One region of the Polaribacter sp. R2A056_3_33 genome, then DNA from elsewhere that is predicted to be linked to it. Evidence: riboswitches for the same ligand, from Rfam matches in the RefSeq annotation. Region 1 holds a riboswitch; each other region holds the start of a gene.
The links. A riboswitch is a leader RNA that binds a small molecule or an ion and turns the genes downstream of it on or off. The one in region 1 is predicted to bind cobalamin.
Positions count from the first base shown of each region.

Region 2: it holds a riboswitch for cobalamin, as region 1 does, so the genes downstream of both, H0I29_RS09180 (TonB-dependent receptor) here and H0I29_RS15975 (TonB-dependent siderophore receptor) in region 1, are expected to answer to the same signal.
Region 3: it holds a riboswitch for cobalamin, as region 1 does, so the genes downstream of both, H0I29_RS07035 (hypothetical protein) here and H0I29_RS15975 (TonB-dependent siderophore receptor) in region 1, are expected to answer to the same signal.

Region 1 is NZ_CP058984.1:3,791,627-3,793,905, forward strand. Features, by position in the region: gene H0I29_RS15975 (TonB-dependent siderophore receptor) at 1-1,152, opposite strand, end outside; cobalamin riboswitch at 1,291-1,538, opposite strand; gene H0I29_RS15980 (GMP reductase) at 1,614-2,279, shown strand, end outside.
Region 2 is NZ_CP058984.1:2,186,754-2,189,032, reverse strand. Features, by position in the region: gene H0I29_RS09180 (TonB-dependent receptor) at 1-1,021, opposite strand, end outside; cobalamin riboswitch at 1,122-1,309, opposite strand; gene H0I29_RS09175 (response regulator) at 1,886-2,279, opposite strand, start outside.
Region 3 is NZ_CP058984.1:1,625,655-1,627,933, forward strand. Features, by position in the region: gene H0I29_RS07030 (S9 family peptidase) at 1-166, shown strand, start outside; gene H0I29_RS07035 (hypothetical protein) at 210-1,277, opposite strand; cobalamin riboswitch at 1,396-1,605, opposite strand; gene H0I29_RS07040 (S41 family peptidase) at 2,033-2,279, opposite strand, start outside.

The DNA of each region.
Region 1 (2,279 bases):
ACTTGCATAAGGATCTACAGTATTAAAATTTGCAATTCCTTTTTCAATTTCTGCAAAAGGAGTAACTGTATTATTACTATGAATTTGGTAATTTAAACCCGTAATTAATTGAATTTTACCATCCTTAAAATCATATCTATTTACTAAATCTAAATTTACACTTCTACCAACAAACTCGTAGCTATCTAAAGTACCACCATAAGAATTGAATTGCTCTAGATTTCTTTCTACCACATTTGCAGAGGCTAATAAGTAAACTTCTCCTTTATTATAAGTGTATTTTGGTTTTACACCAACTCTAAACTGCTCTTGATCTCCAGTATTTGCATCACTATCAGAAAAAGCCCCTGCGTCAAAATCATAATCAAAATTATCATAATTTAAGAAAGTCTCTATAGAAAACTTATCATTTACCGCATAACCTAATTTTAACAACGCATTTTTACTGTAAAAACTATCATTTTCATAAACAGCATTTGTTTTACTTTTTGCAGCAGACATTCCGTCTGTTCCAGTAATACTAAAAGAACCTAAGAAATTAAGTTTTCCTAAAGTACCGTTTAAACTTACATTCTGGTTATTGTCAGACAATCCGCTTTCTTTAACATTTGCGGTATTATTTGTACCAACACTTGTTTCAAAAGAACCAGAAATTTTATCTGCTGATGCTTTCTTTAAAACAACATTAATAACTGCAGTAGCTGCTCCAGAACCGTACAATGTAGATGATGCTCCTTTTAAAATTTCAATAGATTCTATTTGACTAACGGCTAATAAACGTAAATCGAATTGTTGATTAATTGCAGATTGATCTGTAACTGGCACACCATCAATTAGAACCAAAACTTGTCTATTTCTTCCTCCTCTAATATTAATACTTCTTGGTTCAGATGCATTAGAATTCACACCTCTAACATCAATACCAACAACATTATTTAGAATTTCAATAACATTTTTACCAGCATTTTGTTGCAATTCTTTTTGAGTAATTTTCTGAATTACCTTACCAGTATTCTCTTTTTTTAGATTGAATTTTGTTGCTGTAACAACAACTTCATCTAAAGCTTCTACTTTTTCTTTTTGCTGTGCAAAAAGATTTGTGCTAGCAAAACTATATGCCAAAACACCAACAATTAATAATTGTTTTTTCATTTTTAATGATTTAATTTAAGTCTTCTCCTTTTACAAGAAAACAATAATGTTTCACTCCTTGTTAAACAAGGAATCTAAATAAATCAGGTAAATTTGTGTACAAAATAGAATTAGTACATAAACCTTTATCCCGAAAGTTTTAAACTCGTGATTTATGGCAGGTTTCCTGACTCGTTTTATGTTATTATACCTTCCCAACAAAAAAATGTCAGTGGTAAAAGAATTAATAACATCCTCTAAAGAGGGACTAAATGATGCTAAAAATAAACTCAGCACAAACTTAGTATAAACTTACAGTTGCGGGAACAGCTCTGGATTTTAACCAGATTCCCTTTTAATTCGATGCAGATTATCTCTACATCAAAACCAAAATCTTTGCAAATATATATGCATTCTTATGAACAATCTAATTAATTCGTTTCCAAATTTTATACCTTTAAGGATTGATAATTTTGATAGAAATGAGAATAGAAAATGAATTAAAGTTAGGTTTTAAAGATGTAATGATTCGCCCAAAACGATCTACACTAAAATCGAGATCACAAGTAAGTTTAGAAAGAGAGTTTACTTTTTTACACAGCGATGTTGTCTGGAAAGGAATTCCTATAATGGCTGCAAACATGGACACTGTTGGTACTTTTGAAATGGCAAAAGCTCTTGCAAAACACGGACTTTTCACCGCAATTCATAAACATTATTCTATAGAAGAATGGAGAGAATTTGCAGCAAAAGCTGATGAAAAAACTTTAAACAATATTGCCGTTAGTACAGGGACAGGAAAAGATGATTCTGAAAAAGTAAAACAAATTTTATCCGAATTTCCGAAAATAAACTTTATTTGTGTTGATGTTGCCAATGGCTACTCGGAACATTTTGTAAATTTTGTTCAGAAAATGCGTAAAGACCATCCTAATAAAGTAATTATTGCAGGTAATGTAGTTACTGGAGAAATGGTTGAAGAATTATTATTGGCTGGTGCAGATATTATAAAAGTAGGTATTGGTCCGGGATCGGTTTGCACAACTCGTGTAAAAACTGGAGTTGGTTATCCGCAACTTTCTGCTATTATAGAATGTGCAGATGCAGCGCATGGTATGGGTGGACAAATTATTTCTGATGGAGGTTGT
Region 2 (2,279 bases), 1.6 Mb from region 1:
ATTCTTCTTGTGTATATCGGTTATCTAACTCACCATCCACTTTTATAATTTCAGGATCTACATAACGAGAATAATTATGCGCATATTTACCTCTTAATACAAAAAAATAGAAGTCGTTTACATGGTTTGTAAATGCACCTTGCAGAAAATTATTTCGATCCCATAAACGTTGCGGACGCTTAAAACGATTGGCAACGATAGCTCCTGGCAATCCTCGTTCAGAATCATAATGATATAGTTTTACATTCCAATTATTCTTAATTCCGTTCGAACCATGCAAAGACGCTTCTGCCCTAAAAGATTCAATATCTGCATTATTACGTGTTGCTATCGTATCGTAACTTCCATTGGTATATCTAAACTTATACTTACCATTTGCATTTAGATATTCGGTACTAAGACGTGCACTTAAGTGTTCATTAATTTTGAAGTCTAAATTTACAGAAGGATTCACCAGTCCAAAAGAACCTGTTTTTAAACTGACATTAGTATTGCTATTTTTTCCTTCTGAAAATTGAGGTGTTTTAGACTTTAGATAAATACTATTGGAAGAAGCGTACGATTTTGCAGATTGATCTAAATCTGAACGCTGCCCTTGATACAAGGAAACAGCCTCCATGTTTTGTACAGAATATTTCCCTAAATCTATTTGTCCGTTTTGTGCATTTCCAAGCTGAACACCATCATAAAAAATACCGGTATGTTGCGAGCCCATTCCTCTTACATTTATGGTTTTTATACCACCAATTCCGCCATAATCTTTTAATTGAACTCCACTAAAAAAACGAATAGCATCTGCAACACTCGAATTACTTAAACGACTTAAAGTTTTCCCACTTAAAGTCTGAACAGTAACTGGTGAAAAGTGTTTTTTAAGCTTCTCTTTATTGGTTACTAAAAAGATTTCTTTAAGCTGAACTGCCTTTGTAGAATCTAATTTTTGGGCATGTAAAAAACTCGAATTACAGCACCCTATAATCAAAAATATGCCCCAAAAAGAATGTAAAAAAGAATTCCTCATACTTAAATTTTGCGTACGAGGATAGAATAAGAGAAGTGCTACATATCTAAAATTTTAGATAGGCAGATTCCTAATTCTAGCTTCAATCCTCGAAAGCTTAATGAATTAATAAAAAAATGGCAGGTCTTCTGACTTACTCCTTCCACCCGGTCTTCCCATTCTTTCGAAAAGTGACTATTCGGATTTCAACTTTAGAGCTTACAGCTGCGGGACAGTTCTAGAATTAAACTAGATTCCCATTTTAATATCAAGTTTTTAAACTTGATAACCATTCTTAGTTAAAAAATAAAGTACAAATTTATCTACTTTTCAGGAATAAACAACACGCTTTTATTGTTTATTTCTAAACAACCTCACTATTCCTTAAAACCTAAAAAAAGCACAAATAATTTGAATAAAAAGCAGCAATAATACTACTTTATTGAAGTAAAAAAAATGACTAATTTGAAAGGTAGAATATGTGCTTTAAAAAATAAAATACTTAAAAATAAACTATGATAAAGATCATTAGTTTTAAAATTAAAAAGCTTTATAAAGATTGTATAGAAAAAAACAACTTCAAATAAAATAACTTAATGACTGAAAACACTGTCCCCCAACAATATTAAAATACACAAAAATTATAATAAATGAAGTTGTAACAAATTTATTTATATAATGACATATTTCTAAATAGCATTATTTTTTAATAAACTAGAGTTAAAACAAAGACTTAAAAAAGCCTCACGGGTTTCCGTAAGGCTTGTAATGAGCACTCTTTCCTTTTCAATAGTTTCTTTTTCTAATTTCTATTCAAAGATATTCCAATAAAACATATAAATTTTACGGGTTCCCATAATTAGCACCTTTTTATTTTAAAAAAAATTACACTAACCCAAAATCTTTAGCAATAGCAACCAAATGCGTAGGATTACTTGCATTAAAATGTTCCTTCAAAAATTTTAATCTTTTTTCTATAGCATTTACACTAGAGGTAAAACACCCTTTTTTTTTCAGGCTTTTACTTATTTCTTCTTGCAGTGATTCCGTAGAAAGTGATGCTATTAAAAAAACATCAAAATCGGTAATCTCTAGAACTTTCTTTGGATGAACCGTAGTATTTAATTCTGGCGAAATATAAAACTGATTTGTTGTAGAAACTGCATGCATAGCATTCATTATTTCTTTTAATCCGTCTCTATTCTTCCAAACATAGCCATCTACCTTTATATTCTTATATAAATGCTGAATTTTATAAGGTTTATCTTCAACAGAAAAA
Region 3 (2,279 bases), 2.2 Mb from region 1:
TATTGATGAAGGTAAAAAAATACACTCTTGGAATACTGAAAGCCAATTTGAAGTTATTAAAAATGCAGATCATGTTTTTAATGTTTCTCATCCTTGGAAAAAGGAAAACATGTCTAAGGAATTAGAAGAGGTTACAGTACTTTGCGTAGCTTTTTTAAAAAAATAAATCTACAAAGTATTACCTTGTAGATTTATTTTTGGCACTCGTTTTAGATTTGAAACTCTTTAGCAGAAAAGTAAAGGTCTATTGGAGAAGCTCCTACATTATCTACCGTTTTTGCTACTGTTTTATCTGCATTATAAATTACTAAAGCACTATTATTTGGATCCATAAAATCCTTTAAACCGATAACGTAAACTTGTTTTGTATTTGGGTGTTGTTTTACAACTGTGTTAAATGCAATTCCGTCGTTAATTGGTGTTGCAAATTCTTCAATAACTTTGGTTTCTGTATTAAAAGTGTAAATTTTTCCAGATGCAGATTCAGACCAAAAAGCATTTACATTTTCTGAGTTCATTGTTAAAATACTGTTTGTGTATAAATTAATAACACCATCTGTAACAGTTACTGTTTCATTAATAGAATAGTCTGCATTTAGTTTTGTAAACGTGGCAGCTGTGGCTCTCTTTTCTTTTGCGACCCAAATAGTTCCGTTTTTATCTTTTAAAAGCCCAGAAATACTATCATCAAAAGTTATTACAGAAGTAAATTCTTTAGTAGTCATATTCATTACAACTAATTCCTTTCCATCTGCAATTAACACATTTTCAGCATCTACAATTAGTGCAGCATTGTTAAAAAGAATTTCATTAGAAACCTCACTTATAGCATCACCAATACCAGTAGTGGTGTTTACGTGGCAAAGATTGTAATTTCTACTTCTTCCACTTCCAGAGGTATTAATTACCAAGCCATCCGTGTTAGAATACATTTGTAAATAAGATGGAGAAGATACGTTAGAAGAAGTTATTGACTCTTCTACACTTAATGTTTCTAGGTTAACTTTAGAAATATATGATGGTCCGTTTTGACTTACAATATAGAGTTGGTTATTATAGCTAGAAAAAGAGGTGCTTTCTGTATTTTCAGATACAGTAACATTTGGTGTTGCAATTTGATTTTCGTCTAGAAATGTAAGTGCTGTTTTATCACTTTCTAGAGATAAGATAAAGGCATTGTTATAAGTTATTGGAGCTTCAGGAATTACATCTTTTTTAGTACAAGATACAGCAAATAATAAGCCAATTAAGGCTAATCTGGTTAGACAACTTTTCATTATGATTGATTTTAAAATTTTAAATAACAAAATAGGCAAGTTCTTACCCTTATTAAAAAGCGGAAAAACCATGCATATGACACGTATTTCTTTTTAACTTTTCTCCCGAAAGTTACAAAAGACGAATATAATTTTTGGCAGGTCTCCTGGCTTGCATTTTGTTAAAACCTTCCCGTCTTTTATAAAGACAGTGGTGTAAGAAATAACGATAATCTAAATAGACAATGCTTACAGTTGCGGGAACAGCTCAGGCTTAAAAAAACTACCTGATTCCCTTTTAATTTTAATTCAATTTATTGAATATAAAACCAAAAATTTATGATGCAAAAGTATTTCCTTTTTTCATTATAAAAAACTAATTTCAACAAATAATCTAGTGTATTTTTATGTTTTAGGAATTGCAATTTCCTTTTATAAGATAGTGAGATTTCTCAATCGCCAAAGAGCTTATTTTGAAGTGATAAAACTGAATGCAATAAAAACATACAACGTATCACTGCTAAGTATTTAGAAGCCTCATAGTAGTGATAAAACAAAACTAAACACCCAATTTGTCATTTCGACGAAAGGAGAAATCTCATAACAGTGATGCTATAACAAAAAGCAACTTTATGTGATTTCTCTCTCCGTTCGAAATGACAAAATTGAACGCAAAAAAACATACAACTTGTCACTTCGAAGTGTTGAGAAGCCTCATAGTAGTGATAACATAAACCGGAATACTGCTATTGTAAACTGTCAACTAAAACCAGAAACTACTTCTCACTTTCCAATTCCAAAACCTTCTGAATCATTTTATCATCCTGGTGCATAATTCTGTAAAAGCCAACATCGCCAAAAAGTGTGTTTGCAATAGAAGCTTTTAGGTATTTTTCTAAGCTTGTTTTGGTTGTTAAAGAAGGTTTATAAGCGTCTTTAATATCAGATAGATAACTATTAAAAACAGTTCCTTCTTTATCAAAATCAGTAATAAAAGTATCTATTGTCCATTTTTGTAGATTT